Regions from separate parts of the Halomonas sp. PAMB 3264 genome, predicted to be linked through region 2. Evidence: predicted binding sites of a transcription regulator. Region 2 holds the regulator's gene; each other region holds the start of a gene.

Region 1 (5,374 bases), 1.3 Mb from region 2:
GGCGCTGCCTGTCAAGCGATGCAAGAGCGAGAAGACGTGCCCCGGCCCCCGGGAAAAGGGCCGGGGAAAAGGATCAAGCGCCGCGTGCGGCGAGGCGGCGCTGCTGCAAAGGACGCACCACAAACCCATCGATGAGCAGCATGACGAGAATCGCCGCGCCGGTCAGCGGAAAGAGCACCCCGCCGCCGACGAGAATCGCCAGAATGCCGCGAAACGCGCGCTTGTCCCGCGGCAGCGGCGGCACGCCCAGCCCGCCTTTCGGGCGACGCTTCCACCACATGACGCCGGCGCTGACGCACAGCAGGATGATCGCCACGCACACCGCCAGAAAGAGCAGCTGATTCGCTCGCCCGAACTGCTGACCCATGTGCACGTTGATGCCGAACTCCAGCCACCGCCCAAGCGGGCCGTAATCGGCGTAGCGCATGTCCACGAGCGGCTCGCCGGAGTAGCGGTCCAGATGCACCACCCGCTGCTGGCTCACATCGTCCGGGTAGACCGAGCCGGAGTAGACGCCGGTCGGGGTAGTGGGCAGGCTGACCGCAAAGCCCGAGTGCAACCCAAGGCGCTCGAAGGTGGCCACGGCCTCGTTCAGGCCGATATCCGCCTGGCCCGTCGACTCGGTCGATTCGGTCGATTCGGGCACTTGCGCCTGCTCCAGCGACCAGCTCGTCGGCGCCTGCTCGCTCAGTTGCGTGCTGGACATTGGCACCTCGGTTCGAACCCCGGCGGGGTAGCCGAAGTTGTTGCCGTTGGCCCACTGGTTCACCTGAGCGCCCCACACGCCGGACCAGGGCATGCCGGTGATCGCCAGAAACAGGATGAAGGCGCCGACGAACAGCCCCGTCACCGCGTGCAGGTCGCGCCAGAAGACACGCTTTTGCGGCGCGCCGCGTACGCTGACCACACCGCCCCTGGCGTTGGTGCGTGGCCACCACAGATACACGCCGGTGAGCACCAGCAAAATCGCGAAGCCGCCGGTGATCTCGATCAGCTTGCGCGGCGTGGCGCCGAAGAGCTTGAAGCTGTGCAACTTTCGCACCGTCCACATGATCGTTCCGCGATCGTCCAGTGCGCCGAGCACGCGCCCGGTGTAAGGGTTCACATACACCGCCAGGCGCTCGTCGTTGGTCGTGCGCACGGTGACTTCCGCCGAGCTCTCCGGCGTGGCCGGAGCCGTGTACTTGAGCGCCGTACCCGGATGCGCGTCGAGGGCAGCGCTCACCTGAGCGGCGGGCGTTTGTACGCTTTGCTGCACCGCGACGCGTTTGACGTCGGCGTGGACGATGGCATCGATCTCGTCCTTGAAGAGATACAGCGCCCCGGTGATCGAGAGGGTGATCAGAAAGGGCAGCACCAGAAGGCCCGCGTAGAAGTGCCAGCGCCAGATGGCGCGGTAGAGATCGAACGGCGTCTTCGCCGCCGATCGGGGGTCGACATGAGCAGTCATTACGGCTCCTGCAGCGCCCGCTCGAAGGGGCGCCCGAGTGATAGCGACACGCACCCGGCGGCCAGGGGCGGCCGTCAGGTCGTCAGAATCGGGTCATGCAAGCTGATGGGTGTCGTCAGGCGAGCGGCGGGGCGCGGACAGGCGCATGCAGGTAGTTGTCGAAGGACGCGAACCCCTGATGCGGCGACTTTGGCCGCGGGGCGTGGTGAACGAATGCCTGCCGCGCAATGGCGGGCAAAAACGCATGAGCCGAGGGAAACTGCTGCCACAGCGAGCAGTAGCCGCACTCGTGAAACCAGGTGAAGATGGGCTCGATCGACGGCTCAGGCGACGTTTCTGGGGCGGCGTGAGAGCGGTGCGCCGAGGATGGGTGGTCGTGGTGCGCGCCGGAGGCGGCGTGTCGATGCGCCTCGTGATGACCGGCCTGGGACTGCGAAATCAGCGGGCCGATCAGCAGCAACAGCATGGCCGTGAGCGCCGCGTAAAGCGCAACGCGGTACCAACGACGATGGGTAAAGCGCTGAAGTGGCAAGATGAGGACCCTTGGCAAGCAAGCCGCGCTCAAGGCGCAGCGCTTTCGATAGCGGGCCTTGAAGTGAAAGCGGCCCGATTAATCGTGCCATGGTAGCGTAAAAACGCTGTCTGTTAAGAGCCCATGGTGTGGCCTTTTGCCTCGGCCCCGTTATCCCGCGGCTTGCGCTTTTGTGGTGCTTATTTAGTCTTGGTGTTCAATTTTGGTGCATTGAGTTAGCGAGGTTTAGGGAGTCTGCCCCGGCAAAGGGCCGCTTGGCCGCCTTTCACCATTTTGGCGCATTACTTGCATTGCTCAGCAATATGAACCAATCGATCAAAAGCGACCGCCTGATGGCGGTACGCGATAGCAACGCACCACCCACACCCTCCGGCCACCGTTTCGACGACCAGCGCCGCTGGGCGGCGTCGCTTGCGCTGCGTTTTGCCCAGCGCGACGGCGCCACGCGCATGACTCAGGCGCGCCACCAGGGCCCGCTTCGCGTGCAGCGCCCGTTCTACCCGGAAGGCCGCGGTGAGGCCTGCCATATCTACGTGCTGCACCCGCCTGGTGGTTTGGTCAGCGGCGATGCGCTGAGCATCGAGGCACAGGTGGAAAAGGGCGCCCACGCGCTTCTGACCACCCCCGCCGCCAACAAGCTCTACAAGGCAGACAGCCAGGGCGTGGCCTGGACCCAGCACACTGCGCTTACCGTGGAGGATGGCGCGGTGCTCGAGTGGCTCCCCCAGGAAACCATCGCCTTCGATGGCTCGAAAGGTGAGCAGCGCACCCATATCGCCCTTCACGGCAGCGCCAAGTGTCTGGGCTGGGAGGTGATGGCGCTGGGCCGCCCGGCCAGTCAGCTTCCGTTCGTGTCCGGGCGCATCGAGCAGCACTTTCGCCTGACGCTGGATGGCAAGCCCCTGTGGCTCGAGCGCCAGCCGCTGGACCCGCTGCACCCGCGTTTCGTCGGCCGTTGGGGCCAGGGCGGCGCCACGGTGCAGGCCACCCTTTGGGCGATAGGACTCGAGGACGGCCCCGCCGCCATCGAGGTGCTGCGCGAGACGCTTGCGGCCGAGCCAAACTGGGCAGTGACGCTTCGCCATGGCGTGCTGCTTTTGCGCTACCTGGGCGGCTCGCGGGTGGATGCCTGGGCGCTTTGCGAGCGGGCCTGGCAGCTTCTGCGCCCGCGCTTGATCGACCGCGAGGCCCACACGCCGCGCATCTGGCTGACCTGACGCTTCATCTTTTTGAGAGGATAACGCCGCATGGAACTGACCCCGAGAGACAAGGACAAGCTGCTGCTGTTCTCCGCCGCGCAGCTAGCCGAGCGTAGAAAGGCGCGCGGTTTGAAGCTCAACTACCCGGAAGCCGTGGCGCTGATCAGTTTCGAGATCATCGAAGGCGCCCGCGACGGCAAAACCGTGGCCGAGCTGATGAGCTTCGGCCGCGAGATATTAACCCGCGATGACGTCATGGAGGGCGTGGCCGAGATGGTCGACGAGGTGCAGGTCGAGGCAACGTTTCCCGATGGCACGAAACTCGTGACCGTTCATACGCCGATCAACTAGCGTTACACCCCTTGGAGGCAGCCATGATTCCTGGTGAGTATCAGTTAAAAGAGGGTGAGATCGAGCTGTGCGCCGGCCGCGAGCGCATCACCGTGGAGGTCGCCAACACCGGCGACCGGCCCATCCAGCTCGGCTCTCACTACCACTTTGCCGAGGCCAATCCGGCGCTTGAGTTCGACCGCGCCAAAACCCGTGGCTACCGGCTCGACGTGGCCGCTGGCACCGCGATCCGCTTCGAGCCGGGTCAGAGCCGCGAGGTCACGCTAATTCCGTTCGTCGGCAAGCGCGAGATCTACGGTTTCCGTGGCGATGTCATGGGTGTGCTGGAAGGAGACACGCAATGACCACGAACAGGATTAGCCGTCAGGCTTACGCCGACATGTACGGCCCCACGGTGGGCGACCGCGTGCGCCTGGGCGACACCGAACTCTGGATCGAGGTCGAGCGTGATGCCACCCACTACGGCGACGAGGTGAAGTTCGGTGGCGGCAAGGTGATCCGCGATGGCCAGGGCCAGAGCCAGCGCGTCGATTCCGCGGTGATGGATACCGTCATCACCAACGCGCTGATTCTCGACTGGTGGGGCATCGTCAAGGCGGATGTCGGCCTGCAAGCCGGGCGTATCGCTGCCATTGGCAAGGCGGGCAATCCTGACACTCAGCCGGAGGTGGAGATCGTCATCGGCCCGGGCACCGAGATCATCGCCGGTGAAGGCAAGATTCTGACCGCCGGCGGCATCGACGCCCACATTCACTTCATCTGCCCCCAGCAGGTGGAAGAGGCGCTGATGAGCGGCGTGACCACCATGCTCGGCGGCGGCACTGGCCCCGCCACCGGCTCGAACGCTACCACCTGTACGCCCGGCGCCTGGCATATCGGCAAGATGCTCCAGGCGGTGGACGATCTGCCCATGAACATCGGCCTGCTCGGCAAGGGCAACGCCAGCCTGCCGGAAGGGCTCGAGGCGCAGCTCGAGGCCGGCGCCATGGGGCTCAAGCTTCACGAGGACTGGGGCACCACGCCGGCGTCCATCGACACCTGCCTGAGCGTGGCGGAGAAGTACGATGTCCAGATCGCGATTCACACCGATACGCTCAATGAGTCGGGCTTCGTCGAGGATACGCTCGCGGCGTTCAAGGAGCGCGGCATTCACACCTACCACACCGAAGGGGCGGGCGGCGGCCACGCGCCGGACATCATCACCGCCTGCTCGCTGGAGTACGTGCTGCCGTCCTCCACCAACCCGACGCGCCCCTACACGGTCAACACCATCGACGAGCATCTGGATATGCTGATGGTCTGCCACCACCTGGACCCGAATATCCCCGAAGACGTCGCCTTTGCCGACTCGCGCATTCGCCGGGAAACCATCGCCGCGGAAGACATCCTGCATGATCTGGGCGTGATCTCGATGATCGCCTCGGACTCCCAGGCCATGGGCCGGGTGGGCGAGGTGGTCTGCCGTACCTGGCAGACCGCGCACAAGATGAAGGTGCAGCGCGGCCTGCTGCCGGAAGACGAAGCATTGGGCGCCGACAACCTGCGCGCCAAGCGCTACATCGCCAAGTACACCATCAATCCGGCGATTACCCACGGGATCAGTCACGACGTGGGGTCTATCGAGGTGGGCAAGCTGGCCGATCTGGTGCTCTGGAAGCCGGCGTTTTTCGGCGTGAAGCCCTCGCTGATCTTGAAGGGCGGGATGATCGCTGCGGCCCCCATGGGCGACCCCAACGCCTCGATCCCGACGCCCCAGCCGGTGCACTACCGCCACATGTTCGGCGCCTTTGGCCGCGCGGCGAGCCAGACCCGGCTCAACTTTGTCAGCCAGGCCGCCATCGA
Region 2 (5,374 bases):
AGTAGCGCTCGAGCAGCGTGCGCGCGTCGGTGGTCAGATAAATGACCTGAACGCGGGTGCTGCCGTTTTTGATGTCCTGGAGCAGCGCAGGGAAGCGTTCAAGCGCGGTGGGCAGATTGCGTGCATCGATGCTCACCGCCAGGTGCGTGCGCTCACCGTGCTGGCCAAGCTCTTCGACCAGCGAGCCCAAAAGCATTGCCGGCAGGTTGTCGATGGCGTAGTAGCCCAAATCTTCCAGCGCCTGAAGCGCAATGGACTTCCCCGACCCGGAGCGGCCGCTGATGATCACAAGTTGCATCGTGTCTCTCTTCGGTCAGTGAGCGCTCTTATCGGCACACGCCTGTACGTAAGCGCGATTGCGATTGAAGGGCCGGGAAAAGCGAAGGTGGTGGGCTTACCCCTGCGCCTGCTCGCGAATGCGGGCGGTGACCAGCTCTAAAAGCTCGCGCTGGCTTTCACACTTTCGAAACTGCGCGCGGGTCGTGGCGTCGTTCATAATGGTGGCGACCTGGCCCAAAAGCGCCAGATGCGTGTCGTCCGCCTCTTCCGGTACCAGCAGCACGAACACCAGATCCACCGGATCGCCATCGATGGCGTCGAAGTCGACGGGTTCGGCGAGCTTTAGAAAGCCGGCGATCGGCGCGCTGCAGTGCGGACTTCGGGCGTGGGGAATCGCGACCCCATTGCCGATGCCGGTACTGCCAAGGCGCTCACGACCGACCAGCCGGCTGAAAACTTCCTGACTATCCAGGCTCGGTGTGTTTTGAGCGATGAACGTGCTGAAGAACTCCAGCACCCGTTTTTTGCTGCCCCCGGGGACGTCGAACAGCACGCGCTCCGGGGGGAGTATGGTTTCCAGGGTCATCGAATTAACGCACGCCAGCGCCCTGGGCGCGGGCCTGTGCTTTTTCCTTGTGTTTTACCAGTTGGCGGTCGAGCTTGTCGGCCAGGGCGTCGATGGCGGCATACATATCATTGTCCTCGGCTTCGGCGTGTACGTCGGCGCCCGAAGCATGCAGCGTGCAGGCGGCCTGCTGACGCTCCTTTTCGATCGACAGCGTCACCTGCACGGTGGTGATGTTGTCGTAGTGGCGTTCGATACGCTCGAGTTTCTCGTTGACGTAGTCACGCAGGGCGTCTGTCAGTTCCAGGTGATGACCGGTAATGTTCACTTGCATCGACGTACTCCTAATCCAGGACTGTCCTTCGATTGTAACCCTTTTTCCGCCATTGCAAAGCCCTGCCGGCAAGTTTCCCGTTTAACGTAAACGGCGCCGCTCGCTGGAGGAGGGAATGCCCATCGCTTCGCGGTATTTGGCCACGGTGCGCCTGGCCACGTTGATGCCGTTGGCCTCGAGTAGCGTGACCAAATGGCTGTCCGATAGCGGCTTGCCTGGCGTTTCGTCTTGAATCAGTTTTTTGAGCCGGGCGCGGATCGCGGTGCTGGAGTGGCTGTCGCCGCCATCCTGACCGCTCACCTGGCTCGAGAAAAAGTACTTGAGCTCGAATACGCCGCGGGGCGTGTGAATATATTTTTGCGTCGTGACCCGCGAGATCGTCGACTCGTGCATCTCCACCGCTTCGGCGATATCGGCGAGAATCAACGGTTTCATCGCTTCTTCGCCGCGCTCCAGAAAACCGATCTGGCGAGCGATGATTTCGCGGCCAACGCGCAAAAGCGTGTCGTTTCGACTCGACAGGCTCTTGATCAGCCAGCGCGCCTCCTGCAGGTGTTCTTTCAAGAACTGATTGTCCTGGCTCTTGTCGGCGCGTTTGATGAGGCTGGCGTAGTCCGGCTGAACGCGAAGCTTGGGCAGCGCCTCCGGATTGAGCTCGAGATGCCAGCCTTCCTGGTCGTGACGGACCACCAGATCCGGGGTGATGTAGCTTTGGTTGGTGGCACCAAAGGCGCTGCCCGGGCGCGGGTCGAGGCTTCGAATCAGCCGGACGACGTCGTCGAGCTGCTCGTCATCGAGGCTGAGGCGGCGTTTCAACAGGCGCAGGTCGTTCTTGCCCAGCGCTTCCAGAAACTGACGCACCAGGCGCCGGGCCTGCATCAGCAGCGGGGTATCGTCGGCAAGCGCTGCCAGCTGTAGCAGCAGACACTCGCGCAGATCGCGGGCGAACACGCCGGTGGGCTCGAACTGCTGCACGCGCAGCAGCACGTTTTCCACCTCCCGCTGGCTCAGGCCGTCCAGGCCCTGGGCCTTGAGGCCTTCGCGAATGTCGTTAAGCGGCTGGGTCAGGTAGCCGTTGGCATCCAGCGCGTCGATCAGGCTTTCGGCAATGGCATGGTCTCGTGGGCTGGTATCCGTCATCGCCAACTGCCACAACAGATGCCCCTGAAGGCTTTGGCCAGCGGCCTGGCGCTCGAAATCCGGGCCTTCGCCGCTGCCACCGGCGGCCATGTCCTGGTAGGTGTCGGACCATTCGCTGTCGGTGGCAAGCTCCTGGGGGATGCTCTCTTCCCACTCGGTTTCTGGCGTCTCCTGGGTTTTCTCTTCGCCGAATTCGTCTTCCTGCTCTAAAAGCGGGTTGGCGTCGAGCGCCTGCTGGATCTCCTGGCGCAGGTCCAACGTCGAGAGCTGCAGCAGGGCGATCGCCTGCTGCAGCTGCGGTGTCATGGTCAGCTGCGTACCGACGCGCAGCTGTAGAGAAGCTTTCATGACCATCGAAGAACCACTCGTTACTCGTAAAGCTCCACACTAGAGCGAGACGGGGTTCGACGCAAGTGCAATAAATATGCCACTACCCGGAAATTTATGGTTGTCACCGGGTTAGAGACGAAAATCTGCGCCCAGATAGACCTCGCGCACCTTTTGATCGCCAAGGATGGCGTCGGCGTCGCCACTTGCGATGATATGGCCGTCGCCGACGATATAGGCAATGTCGCAGATATCCAGCGTTTCCCGGACGTTGTGGTCGGTGATCAACACGCCGATATGGCGCGCCTTGAGCGCAAGGATGATCGACTTGATCTCGCCGACGGAAATTGGATCCACCCCGGCGAAGGGTTCGTCGAGCAGGATGAAGGCCGGGTCAGTGGCCAGCGACCGGGCGATTTCCACGCGGCGGCGCTCGCCACCGGAGAGGCTCATCCCCAGGTTGTCGCGAATGTGGGTGATGTGAAAATCTTCCAGCAGCTGCTCCAGGCGCGCCTGGCGGGCAGGGCGGTCCAGCTCCTTGCGCGTCTCCAGAATGGCCATGATGTTGTCGGCCACCGAGAGCTTTCTAAAGATCGATGCCTCCTGGGGCAGATAGCCGATGCCGGCGATGGCGCGCTCGTGCATCGGTGCCCGGGTCAAATCCAGCTCGTCGATACCTACGCTTCCGGCATCCGCCTTGACCAGCCCCACGATCATGTAAAACGAGGTCGTCTTGCCCGCCCCGTTAGGGCCAAGCAGGCCCACGACGCTGCCCTGGGTGATCTCCAGATTGATATCCTTGACCACCCGGCGGCGCTTGTAGCTTTTGGCCAGGTGGCGGGCGTGAAGCGTCTTGATCGCTTCAGGTTGGGTGCTCGACACGATGACTCTCCTATTGCGCGGGCTGCAGCGTCATGCGAATGCGCTGGTTGTCACCACCGCTGACGTCGGAGCGCGCCTGAACCACTTCGCGGTCGATAAAATACTCCAGCCGCCCGCCACGAAAGCGGTCGCTGCGCTGGGTGAGCTCGGCCTGATCGATCAGCTCGACCCGGCGCTCGCTGACATGATAAACGATGCGTCGCGCCCAGCCCTCCATGGGCGCCGGCTCATTTTCGAGCTGGTTGCGAAGATAGGCGCGCTCGCCGGTGGCGGTCGCCTGGGAGAGCTCGCCGGCATCGTTGCGCGTGATTTCAACGCGGTCGCCGCGAATCTGCATCTCGCCCTGGCGAATGTTGACGTTGCCGGAATAGACCGCGGTGCCCGCACGCTGGTCGAGGTCGAGCCGGTCGGCTTCCACTTCGACGGGCGCCTGGCTGGTTTGCGCCTGGGCGGTCAGCGGCAGCGCCAGGCTCAGCAGTGCGATTCGTAAATAAGCGTGCATAACTACTCCTGCAAGGTGGAATCCGAAACGGTAGGGTCCTGGGGTGTCGGGTCGGCGGCTTGTTGCGCTTGAACCGGCGGATGCGTGCCGCGCACGTTGTCGCTCAGGCGTACCTGGCTTTCATCGAGCCAGACGTCCATGCGCTCGGCACTCATACGTTGGGGCGGCTGCTGCAAAAGTGCGGGCGCCTCGGTATAGGCGTGGCGCTCGAGACCCTCGTAGTGTAGGCGCTCGGTATCGAGCTGCCAGCCCTCGTCCGGGGCGAGCAGCCGGGCGTTGCCTTCCAGGATCAGTGTCTGGCGCTCGTTTTGCAGCGTGCCATGATCGGCGCTGGCAAGCCATTGACGCTGCTCACTGTCGTAAAGCGTTGCCCGCGGCGCCTCGATTTCGGTCAGCGCGCGCTGGGGCGTATGCACCAGCCGCGGCGTATCGAGGCGCTGAGAGACCCCGCCGGTGTCGTTGAAAAGCGTAAGCCCTGCATTCTCGAGCACGTGGCCGGGCTCTTCGCGCTGTACGTCCGGGTCGACCGCGACCGTCGCCGGGCCGCCCGGGTCCAGCCACACAAGCCAGGCGCCCAGGGCGATGACCAGGGCGGGAAGCCAAAGGCGTTTTTTGATCCGTCTTGCCGTCGAGCCCGGCATCGTGTCACCTCGGGGTCGGTTCAAGGGCGGCTTTCGTCGAGGAGAGCCGGTGAGTCTTGCGCGCGATCATCGCGACCGCAAGGTTATAGACAGGTAGTCATGTTAAAGATAGGTAGTCATGTTAAAGATAGGTATCCATCACCGCGTCCCAGTGGCCCTGGGTCATCAGCAGCGTGTCGCAAATTTCGCGCACCGCGCCGTGGCCGCCGAGCGCATCGGTGATCCAGTCGGCGTGGGTGTGCATATAGTCCGGGGCGTTGGGGACGGTGATGCCGACGCCTGCGCGCTTGATGCACTTGAGATCCGGCAGATCGTCACCGCAGTAGGCCACCTGATCGAGATCCAGTGATAGCCGCGAGCAGAGCGCTTTAAGCGTGGCGAGCTTGTCCTCGACCCCCTGGTGGACGTGGGTAATGCCGAGGGCGGCGGCGCGCTGGCTGACCATGGGAGAGTCGCGGCCGGTAATCAGCGCAACGTGAAAGCCGGCGCGTTTGAGCAGTTTTAGCCCGTGTCCATCCTGGGTGTGAAACGCCTTGATCTCGATGCCGTCGGCCTGGAAATAGAGGCGTCCATCGGTCATGACGCCATCCACGTCGATGGCAAGCAGGCGAACGTTACGAAGGCGGTCGTTGAGAGCGTCGGGGACGGCCATGGGGACTCCGTTATCATCAAGTAAGGTAAACGTTGATCAAATCACGCCGCTA
Region 3 (5,374 bases), 1.9 Mb from region 2:
AGCACGCTCGCGCCCTGAACGCCTTCACCAACGCCTCGACCAACTCCTACAAGCGTCTGGTGCCGGGTTTCGAAGCGCCGGTCATGCTCGCCTACAGCGCGCGTAACCGCTCTGCCTCCATCCGCATTCCGTACACCGCGAGCCCGAAAGGCAAGCGTGTCGAAACTCGCTTCCCCGACCCGACTGCCAACCCGTACCTGGCGTTCGCGGCGATGCTGATGGCCGGTATCGACGGCATTAAGAACAAGATCCACCCGGGCGACGCGATGGACAAGAACCTGTACGACCTGCCGCCAGAAGAGGGCAAGGCCGTACCGACCGTCGCCAACAGCCTGGATCAGGCGCTGGAAGCGCTCGACGCCGACCGCGCGTTCCTGACCGAAGGTGGCGTGTTCACCGACGACATGATCGATGCCTACATCGAGCTGAAGATGGAAGAAGTCACGCGCATGCGCATGGCCACACACCCGATCGAGTTCGACATGTACTACAGCTGCTAAGCAGCGGCCCACCTCACCTTCGAGGTGTATTGGCTCCAAACCCCGCCTCGGCGGGGTTTTTTTATGGGGGAATCGCCATGAAAGCGACATTCGATCGGTGGGCGCGCCGGGCCAAAGCGCCAATGCTTTGCGTCCTGGCGGGGAGCCTGACGCTGTGGCTGGCAGAAAGTCCGGCCCAGGCGCAAACGGTGTACCGTGTGGTCGATGAGAGCGGCCGGGTGACCTACACCGACAACCCGGAAAGCGGTGGCGAGGCCGTGACGCTGGCGCCACTGCCGAGCGTGCAAGGCGCGCCGCCGCCTCCGCCGTCACGCAGCCAGGCGCGGCCCGGTCAGCCCTTCATGCCCTATGACCGGTTCGCGATCGAAAGCCCGGCGCCCGGTACGCGGCTCGACGACACGATGACGCCGGTGGATGTGCGCGTTCAACCGCCGCTGCGCGAGGATCACCAGATTCGGCTGCTGGTGAACGGCGAGATCAGCCAGTCGGCGCTACACAGCGACGCCTTCTGGCTCACCGGGCTTACTCAGGGGGCGCATCGGCTGGAAGCCGAGCTGCTCGACAGCCAGGGGCGGGTTCAGCACCGCACCGAAGCGGTGAGTATCATCGTCGCGCCGCGATAATATGCACTAAAATAGTGCATTGGCGTCGTGTGAATTTTACGCCGCGTTGCAATGGCGCATCGTTTTGCGCCGCCTTGAGGCGATTAATCCATCAGGGGCGCGATCGATGCGCGATTGGCGCGCTTTTTGCACTTTCAGTGCATGCGCTTGCGACCCAACGTTTGAACCTCGCAGCGTCACGCGACTTACCCAAGGCCCCTCAGGACACGCCATGTATCAGCGTTTACTCGAACATCTCACCACCGCCGTGCTGCTGCTGGATGGTGAACTGCGCGTTGGCTGGATGAACCCTGCCGCTGAAGCGCTGTTGGCCGTGAGTATCAGCCGCGTGAAGGGCATGAGCCTGGATACCCTTTTGGGCTGCGGCGAAAGCGTCGATAGCGTGTTGGCCAAGGCGCGCGACGCCTTTCATCCCTACACCCAGCGCGAGGCGCGCATTACGCCGCTCAACGGCGAGCCGCTCACGGTGGACTACACGGTCACGCCGCTCTCGGCGGATGAATTGCTGCTGGAAGTCGAACCCCGCGACCGTTTGATGCAGATCTCCCGCGAGGAGGCGCTGACGACCCGCCAGGAGACCATCAAGGTGCTGGCTCGGGGCCTGGCCCACGAGGTGAAAAACCCGCTGGGCGGTATTCGCGGCGCCGCCCAACTATTGGAGCGCGATCTTGATGATCCGGCGTTGCGCGAGTACACCCGTATCATCGTCGAAGAGGTCGACCGGCTGAAGGACCTGGTAGATTCGATGCTCGGCCCGAATCGTATGACTCGCCATGCCCCGGTCAATATTCACAAGATTCTGGAGCGGGTGCGGGCGCTGCTGCTGGCCGAACACCCGACGGTGACCATCACCCGCGACTACGACCCGAGCCTGCCAGAGCTCTCCGGCGACGAGTCGCAGATGATTCAGGCGGTGCTGAACGTGGCGCGCAACGCCGTGCAGGCGATGACCGAAGCCCAGGTCGAGGCGCCGGAGCTGGTGCTGCGCACCCGCGCCAAGCGCCAGTTCACCCTGGGCGCGGAGCGCCACCGGCTGGTCAGTGAGGTAGGCCTGATCGACAACGGCCCCGGCATTCCGGAAGCCCTGCGCGCCACGCTGTTTTACCCCATGGTCTCCGGGCGCGCGGAAGGCAGCGGCCTGGGCCTCTCGATCGCTCAGTCGATTCTGCATCAACATCACGGATTGATCGAATGCGACTCACACCCGGGACGGACTGAGTTTCGTCTTTTAATTCCGCTGGTTAATCCTCTTACCGGAGACGCGTCATGACTGAGACGACACACGCCGATGTTTCACGGGTCATCATCGTCGACGACGACCGCGCCATTCGCTGGGTGCTGGAGCGCGCCCTGGCGCAGCCGGACCTTGACGTGGAATGTATCGAACGCGCCGACACCGCCCTCGAGCGGCTTTTGAACGACCCGCCGGACGTGCTGGTCACCGATATCCGCATGCCGGGCATCGACGGGTTGGATTTGATGTCGCGCGTACGTGAAGCTCATCCGGATTTGCCGGTCATCGTCATGACCGCCCACTCGGATCTGGACAGCGCCGTGGCCTCCTACCAGGGCGGGGCGTTCGAGTACCTGCCCAAGCCTTTCGATGTGGACGAGGCGCTGGCGCTGGTGCGCCGCGCCGTGGCCCACGCCCGTGAGCGCCAGCGCCCGGTGAGCGTGCCGGAGGGGCTCAACGCCGAGATCATCGGCGAAGCGCCCGCCATGCAGGAGGTGTTTCGCGCCATCGGCCGGCTGTCGCACTCGCATATCACCGTCTTGATCAACGGCGAATCCGGCACCGGTAAGGAGCGAGTCGCCCAGGCGCTTCACCAGCACAGCCCTCGGGCCGGCAAGCCGTTCATCGCGCTGAACATGGCCGCCATTCCCCGTGACCTGATCGAATCCGAGCTGTTCGGCCACGAGAAGGGCGCCTTTACCGGCGCCAACGCCCTGCGCCAGGGGCGCTTCGAGCAGGCCAACGGCGGCACGCTGTTTCTCGACGAGATCGGCGACATGCCCGCGGAAACCCAGACGCGGCTTCTGCGCGTGCTGGCCGACGGCGAGTTCTACCGCGTCGGTGGGCACACCTCGGTGAAGGTGGACGTGCGCATCATCGCCGCGACGCACCAGAACCTGGAGTCGCTGGTTGACGAAGGGCGTTTTCGCGAGGATCTGTTTCACCGCTTGAACGTCATTCGCGTGCACCTGCCCAGGCTTTCCGAGCGCCGCGAGGACATCCCCAGGCTTACGCGCCACTTTCTCGCCGAAGCCGCCAAGGAGCTCGCCACGGACATCAAGGTGCTCACTTCTGATGCTGAAACGCACCTGACCAAACTGGATTGGCCGGGCAACGTGCGTCAGCTCGAAAATATCTGCCGGTGGCTTACGGTCATGGCGTCGGGCCGCGAAATTCTGATCGAGGATTTACCGCCGGAACTTCGCACCGTGGGCGCTTCGTCAGTCAGCGCGCAGGGCGACTGGCGCAGCGCGTTTCGTGGTTGGGCAGATCACGCGTTGGCCGAAGGCCATACGCACCTGCTGGAGGAGGCGGTGCCGGATTTCGAGCGGATCCTGATCGAAACCGCGCTCAAACATACCGGCGGGCGCAAGGGCGAGGCCGCCGAGCTTTTGGGATGGGGGCGCAACACGCTCACCCGCAAGCTGAAAACGCTGCTGCCGGCGCTGGCCGACGAGGCTTGAGGCGAGCCGCTTGGCATGCCGTCAGACCGATACGTGACGTAAGGTGAGGGCTTAGGCTGTTTGGCAAAGCGCCAGAAACTGCTCGAAATCGCGCAGAATCAGCGGAAGGCTCGCGTGCAGGCGGTGGTCGTCGTCCACCATGCGAAGCGACAGCCGCTGGCGGTGGGCGTGCTCGATCACCGGCTCACAAGGCACCACGTCGTCACGCCAGCCGTGAATGATGTGAGTGTGGCGGGCGCCAAGCGTAACCGTGGTTTCAGGGTAGTCCGGCATGCCGAGCGCCGGCGCCAATAAAAAGCACCCTAGTATCGGGTGGCGCTGGCTGACGGCGGCGCTCAAAAAACCGCCCAGACTCGACCCGGCCATGATGCAGTGAGCCGGGTCGTCGCCGCGGGTTTCAAGCGTCGCCAGCAGGTGAGTAAAGCGCGCCTGATGACTTGGCTGGTCGCGGTAGTCCATCACGACCGCCTCGCAATCCTCACGGGCTTCCACCACGCGCTTGAGCGCCTGTACTTTCAGCGCCTCGGGCCCGCTTTCGAGCCCGTGGGATAGATAGACATGGGTCAGCATTAATCCTCCGCCGCGTCCTGAACGACCTTGCCTCCCTGTTCGATATCGCGGCCCATTCCCTGGAACGTATTGCAGCCACTTACCATGAGAAGCGTCATCAAAAGCGAAAGACCCAAAGCAATAGAGCGTTTCATTGGTGTGTATCCGTCGTTAAAAATCGTCGTTGTGCGAAAAGCCTTTACCGGCAGGCGCATGGAGCCGGGCGATGGCCGCCTCATTTGAAAGGCTGCCTTGGCTAACTTTAGCCAGCAATGCCCGCTTTGGTAAGCAAAACTTACGGCTTTCATGCATCGAAAAGCGCGGCTAAAACCGCTGCTTTTCGAGTCTGATCAGTAGAGGGACTGCCAGGTGAACGCGCGAACATCCATGCGACTTTGAGATCACGGCTTACTGCGAATAAATCGAAAGGCCGCTCGGCACTGAGCCAACGTGTCGTGCCGGGCCGTCGTTATTGTCGCATGTGCCACATCTATACAGATTAAAAGCCGTTATAGGCACTGTTGAGTTCGATGGTGTAAAGCAGTTCGATGCTTCAGGGTTATGATAAATAAGAGTTTTATTGTTTTTAGTTCGATGTTGGCCCGCTCCCTGCAGCATCAAGGCAAGAGCTGCCGCAATGAGTTAGTGAAGCTTAATCGGTTTGAGCAGGCTACAGAAGAGACAGGATGGCATGGAGCCAAAGGGAAACGGATTTTTACGGACACTAGTCTGCTCACTCTTATCGGCGCAAGGCGGCGCCGACATCACGGCCAGGGAGCGGCGGCGATGCAAACTGGCCATTTCGTTTTTACGAGATGGCTTTTTTGCGTTCACAGGAAAGTGCTAATGATCTGATATTTATACGCATTTGTTCATCGAGTGGTGGTAGGGAAGTGTCTGTATAAAATTTTATACGGATGGGTATCCCGTTTTGGTCTATCCTCAGGGATAAACCAACCCAGCAGCTAGAAAACGTCAACGTTCAGCTGCCTACTCAGGGACAAG
Region 4 (5,374 bases), 1.7 Mb from region 2:
CCAGCCAATTCTCGAGCTCGCGCACGTTGCCGGGCCAGTCGCTGCCCATCAGCGTCGACCAGACGTGGTTGTCGAGAAACTTCTGCCGCCCGTAGTGGGCGTTGAGCCGCGCCAGACACGCCTCGGCAAGCCCCGGAATGTCCTCGCGGCGATCGCGAAGTGCCGGCAGCGTCACGGGAATCACGTTGAGGCGGTAGTAGAGATCCAGCCGGAAAAGGCCTTCCTGCACGCGCGCCGCCAGGTCCTGGTTGGTGGCGACCACCAGGCGGAAATCGACCCGGCGGGGGCGGGTGTCGCCCAGGCGCGTCATCTTGCCGTCCTGAATTACCTTCAAAAGCTTGGTCTGCATCAACAGCGGAAGCTCGCCGATCTCGTCGAGAAACAGCGTGCCGCCTTCGGCCTGCTCCAGAAGCCCCGCCTTGCCCTGGCGGGCGGCGCCGCTGAACGCGCCGGGCTGGTAGCCGAACATCTCGGACTCGAACAGGTTCTCCGGAATGGCGCCGCAGTTGACCTCGACGAAGGGGCCGGCCGCGCGCTCGCTCCAGCGGTGGAGCTGACGGGCAAACGCCGTTTTGCCCACGCCGGATTCCCCCAGCATCAGCACGCTGGCCCCGGAAGGCGCCACGCGCTTCAAAAGGCTTGCGACCTCGCGCATCGCGTGGCTTCGCACCTGAAGCTCCTCCAGGGCGCTGTCGAGCGCCGGGTCGTCGGTCACACTCTGGCCGCGCTTGACGTGCTCGTTGAAGCGCTTTTGCAACAGCGCGTACTCGTCCTGCAAAAGCTGCAGGTCGGTCATGTCCCGCGAGCGGCTGACGATGCGCTCGAGCCTGCCGTTCACGAACACCGGGTGGGCCTCGGCGATCACCCGCCGCCCGGTGCCGGTGACCTGCATCAGCTGCGCCGGGCGGTGGGTGCGCATGACCTCCAGACTGATGGAGGGCCTGAGCACGCCGTCGCGCTCAAGCTCTCTGACGTTGCTGCCCAGTAGCGCCTCGCGCGAGAGCCCGTACACCGCCTCGACGCCGGGGCTGATGTCCAGTATTTGACCGTCGCCACTCACGATGAAGAAGTGGTCGTTGGCGGTCTCCACGATGGTCTTGAGCACGCTGCGATCGATTTCGTCCACGCCGTTTTCCTCGAACCGATGGTGACTCGTCAATGCAAAAACGACTCGATACTACGCGTTTTCGAGTCGTTTTTGCATCAATCAGGGCGGATAAAGACCGATTTTGGGGGCTCAGCTCGCCTGGCACGCTAAATGCAGTATCTGTGTAAACCTTTCGATCGGGCTCAGTGTTCAGGACGCTGGACTCGAAAATCATTACAAGGAGAAGCGCCGTGAGTGATTTCAACCAGCCGCTGGGCGGCAACAGCGTACCGCGCTTTGGCGGACCGGCGACCATGATGCGCCTGCCTAGCCAGGAAAGTGCCGAAGGTCTCGACGTTGCCTTCATTGGTATCCCCATGGATATCGGCACCTCCAACCGACCCGGCACGCGGATGGGCCCGCGCCAGATTCGCGACGAGTCGCGCATGCTGCGCCCCTACAACATGGCCACTCGCGCCGCGCCCTTTGAGTCCCTGCAGGTGGCGGACATCGGCGACGTGCCGATCAACACCTTCCACCTGCCCAAGAGCGTGGACATCATCACCGCGTTCTTCGACGACGTGCTGAGCCACGACTGCGTGCCGTTGACGCTTGGTGGCGACCACACCATGACGCTGCCGATTCTGCGCGCCATGGCCAAAAAGCACGGCCCGGTGGGGCTGATTCATATCGATGCTCACGCCGACGTCAACGAGCACATGTTCGGCGAGGAGATTGCCCACGGCACCACCTTCCGCCGAGCCCAGGAAGAGGGGCTTTTGGCGAAAGAGAAGGTGGTGCAAATCGGCCTGCGCGGTACCGGCTACGCCGCCGAGGACTTCGACTGGTGCCGCGACCAGGGCTTTCGCGTGGTTCAGGCCGAGGCGTGCTGGTACCAGTCGCTGGCGCCCTTGATGGACGAGGTGCGCGCACAGATGGGCGACACACCGGTGTACATCAGCTTCGACATCGATGGCCTCGACCCGTCGGTGGCGCCGGGCACCGGCACCGTCGAGATGGGCGGGCTGACCTCCCATCAGGGCCTCGAGATCGTGCGCGGCGCGGCAGGGCTCAACATCGTCGGCGGTGATCTCGTCGAGGTTTCGCCGCCGTATGACACCAGCGGCAATACCGCGCTGATGGGCGCCACGCTTTTGTACGAGATGCTCTGCGTGCTGCCGGGCGTGAAGAAAGGAGAGTGATCGCGTTGGGCGCCGTTCGGGCGCCCGTCTGAAAGCGATACGGGTAATAAAAAGAACGATAAAAAAACGACAAAAAAGAAAGGTCGAACCTTTCCTGCGAACGCCGCCAGCCCACCTTCAATAATCATTTCCAACAGGTGAACATCATGTCCGACCCTCAAGCGATACACGATGAGCGCGCGCCCGACGAGGCCATCCCGCGCCGCCATCTGCTCAAGTTCCTGATTCCCTCGATCATCGGGGTGTTGCTGTTTCTGGTGCCGTTTCAAACCGGTGAGTCGGTCAACATCGGTATGGGGATGATGGCCGATGGCCTGCAGGCACTACTCGGCGGGGCGCTGCCGCTGATCGCCATGGTGGTGCTGTGCGTGTCGGTCATCGTTACACTCTACGTGAAGGCCGCGAAACCGGCCTGGGCCCAGGGCGGGCACTTCGGCGACATGTTTCAGGTCGGGGCGATCTGGGTGGCGCTGCGCGTGTTGGGCGCCATTTTCGTGGTGATGACCTATTTTCAAGTGGGCCCCGAATTCGTCACCGCCTCGTTTACCGGCGGGGTCATGCTCAACGACCTTGCGCCGGTGCTTTTGACGTTTTTCTTCTTCGCTGCGATTTTGCTGCCGTTTCTGGTCGAGTTCGGCTTCATGGAGTTCATCGGTAGCCTGGTGCGCAAGCCGTTTCGCCTCATCTTCAATTTGCCGGGGCGCAGCGCCATCGATGCCACCGCCTCCTGGATGGGTTCGGGCACCGTGGGCGTGCTGATCACTTCCCAGCAGTACGAGCAGGGCTTCTACAGCGGCCGCGAGGCCTCGGTGATCGCCACCAACTTCTCCGTGGCGTCCATTGCCTTCAGCCTGCTGGTGGTTAACTTCGTCGATTTGAACCACCTGTTCGTGCCGTTCTACTTCACCGTGGTGGTTTCCGGGCTGATCGCCGCGATCATCGTCTCGCGCATTCCGCCGCTGTCGCTGAAATCCGACGACTACCATGAGCCGGTCGGCTGTCAGATTCGCGAAGAGAACACCGGCCGCGCCGGGCTTTTCCGCTACAGTCTGCAGCAGGCCACGCGCCGCGCCGCAGGCGCGCCGGGACCCATGGCGCTTGCCAAACTGGCGCTGATCAACGTCATCGACATCTTCCTGACGCTTCTGCCGCTGGTGTTCGCGATCGGCACCGTCGCGCTGATTCTGGCCGAGTTCACGCCGCTCTTTACCTGGCTCTCCTACCCCATGGTGCCGGTGCTGGAGTGGCTGCGCATTCCTGAAGCTCAGGCCGCGGCACCGGCCACACTGGTGGGCTTTGCCGATATGTTTCTGCCGGCGGTGCTGGCCACCAATATCGACAGCGAGCTCACTCGCTTCGTGATCGCGTGTCTGTCGATGACGCAGCTGGTGTACATGTCCGAAATCGGCGCGCTGCTGCTGAAGTCGAAGATTCCCATCGCGCTTTGGGAGCTGGCAGCGGTCTTTCTGCTGCGCACCGCCATTACGCTGCCGATCATCGCCTTGATCGCGCATACCCTCGTCTTTTAAGGAGCTTCGATGAAAGAGCACGATACGATGACCTGCGCCGAGCTTCTGATTCGCCTTCTGCGCGACACCTACGGCGTCGACACACTCTTCGGGATTCCCGGCGTGCACACGGTCGAGCTCTACCGCGGCCTCGAAGGCGGAGGCATCCGTCACATCACGCCGCGCCACGAACAGGGCGCGGGCTTCATGGCCGACGGCTACGCCCGCGCCAGCGGCCAGCCCGGGGTGTGTTTGATCATCACCGGCCCCGGCATGACCAACATTGCCACCGCCATGGGCCAGGCGCTCGCGGACTCGGTGCCGATGCTGGTGATCTCGAGCGTCAACCGCCGCGACACCCTGGGGCTCGGCCAGGGGCGGCTCCACGAGCTACAAAGCCAGCAGCAGGTGATCAGCGGTGTGGCGCGTTTCAGCCATACGCTGCTCGACGCCGACACGCTGCCCGAGGTCCTGGCTCGCGCCTTTGCAGTGTTTAGAGGCGCACGCCCGGGCCCGGTGCATATCGAGATGCCCATCGATCTGTTCGATGCGCCGGTCACGCCGCCCCGCTCCTGGAAGGCACCGCGCCTTTACCGCGCGGCGCCGGACCCGGAAGGCCTGCGCGAAGCAGCAAGGCTTTTGGAGGCGGCGAAGCGCCCGCTGGTGCTCTTGGGGGGCGGCTGCGAGGATGCCTTCCAGGCCGCCCACGCGCTGGTCGAGCGCCTCGACGCGCCGACGGTGACCACCATCAACGCCAAGGGGCTTTTGGGGCGCGACCACCCACTGGATCTCGGCGCCAACGCAGCACTCCCCGCGGTGCGCCGGCTCGCTTTTGATGCCGATGTGATTCTCGCCGTGGGCACCGAGCTTGGTGAAACCGATTATGACGTGGTGTTCGACGACAACTTTCTGCTGACCGGCACGCTGATTCGCGTGGATATCGACGCCGAGCAGCTGGCGCGCAACCAGGCCACCACGCTTGGGCTGGTGGGTGATGCCGGGCGCACGCTGGCGCTGCTGGCCGAGTATTTCCCTGAGCCGCTGTCGCGGGGCGGTGCCGAGCGGGTCAGTGAAGCGCTGGCGGAACTCGATCTGAAAAACGATCCGGCGTTTTCCACCTTCGTGCCGCTCTACGAGACGCTTGCCGAGCATCTGCCCGAGGCGATTCTGGTGGGCGACTCCACCGCACCGGTCTACGCCGGCAATCATCTGGTCAGTCAGCCCCAGCCGCGGCGCTACTTCAACGCCTCGACGGGCTACGGGACGCTGGGCTACGGGTTGCCCGCTGCGCTCGGTGCCCAGCTCGCGCAGCCGCAGCTTCCCGTGGTGGCGCTGGTGGGCGATGGCGGGGTGATGTTTACGCTCTCGGAGATCGCCACCGCCGTCGAGGAGCAGATTCCTGTCGTGATCCTGCTGTGGCACAACGCGGGGTACGAGGAGATCCGCCGCTATATGGACGATAACGGCGTGGCGCGCCTGGGCGTCGATCTCAAGGCGCCAGACTTTTTGATCCTCGCCGACGGCTTCGGCTGCCCGACCGCTCATATCGAAAGCCCGTCCCAGTTGGCGGCGGCGCT

The links. The regulator sigma-54, encoded in region 2, starts transcription at its own class of promoters, with help from an activator protein. The targets are predictions, from matches to a motif close to TGGCACNNNNNTTGCTNT.
Region 1: RN347_RS01315 (urease accessory protein UreD) is a predicted target of sigma-54. The motif match lies at 2,257-2,274, and genes of this name have one in related genera.
Region 3: glnL (nitrogen regulation protein NR(II)) is a predicted target of sigma-54. The motif match lies at 1,239-1,256, and genes of this name have one in related genera.
Region 4: speB (agmatinase) is a predicted target of sigma-54. The motif match lies at 1,248-1,265, and genes of this name have one in related genera.

What each region holds. Positions count from the first base shown of each region.
Region 1 covers NZ_CP134866.1:285,668-291,041, forward strand. Annotated here, with positions in the region: gene RN347_RS01305 (PepSY domain-containing protein) at 74-1,450, opposite strand; gene RN347_RS01310 (DUF2946 family protein) at 1,566-1,982, opposite strand; gene RN347_RS01315 (urease accessory protein UreD) at 2,285-3,199, shown strand; gene RN347_RS01320 (urease subunit gamma) at 3,230-3,532, shown strand; gene RN347_RS01325 (urease subunit beta) at 3,556-3,876, shown strand; gene ureC (urease subunit alpha) at 3,873-5,374, shown strand, end outside.
Region 2 covers NZ_CP134866.1:1,602,166-1,607,539, forward strand. Annotated here, with positions in the region: gene rapZ (RNase adapter RapZ) at 1-298, opposite strand, end outside; gene RN347_RS07075 (PTS sugar transporter subunit IIA) at 395-865, opposite strand; gene hpf (ribosome hibernation-promoting factor, HPF/YfiA family) at 870-1,178, opposite strand; gene RN347_RS07085 (RNA polymerase factor sigma-54) at 1,260-2,672, opposite strand; gene lptB (LPS export ABC transporter ATP-binding protein) at 2,778-3,503, opposite strand; gene lptA (lipopolysaccharide transport periplasmic protein LptA) at 3,538-4,029, opposite strand; gene lptC (LPS export ABC transporter periplasmic protein LptC) at 4,032-4,670, opposite strand; gene RN347_RS07105 (HAD family hydrolase) at 4,792-5,322, opposite strand; gene RN347_RS07110 (KpsF/GutQ family sugar-phosphate isomerase) at 5,359-5,374, opposite strand, start outside.
Region 3 covers NZ_CP134866.1:3,480,426-3,485,799, reverse strand. Annotated here, with positions in the region: gene glnA (glutamate--ammonia ligase) at 1-500, shown strand, start outside; gene RN347_RS15835 (DUF4124 domain-containing protein) at 578-1,123, shown strand; gene glnL (nitrogen regulation protein NR(II)) at 1,335-2,393, shown strand; gene ntrC (nitrogen regulation protein NR(I)) at 2,390-3,820, shown strand; gene RN347_RS15820 (YqiA/YcfP family alpha/beta fold hydrolase) at 3,872-4,387, opposite strand; gene RN347_RS15815 (entericidin A/B family lipoprotein) at 4,390-4,524, opposite strand.
Region 4 covers NZ_CP134866.1:3,259,421-3,264,794, reverse strand. Annotated here, with positions in the region: gene RN347_RS14765 (sigma 54-interacting transcriptional regulator) at 1-1,126, opposite strand, end outside; gene speB (agmatinase) at 1,339-2,289, shown strand; gene RN347_RS14755 (YjiH family protein) at 2,436-3,818, shown strand; gene RN347_RS14750 (5-guanidino-2-oxopentanoate decarboxylase) at 3,828-5,374, shown strand, end outside.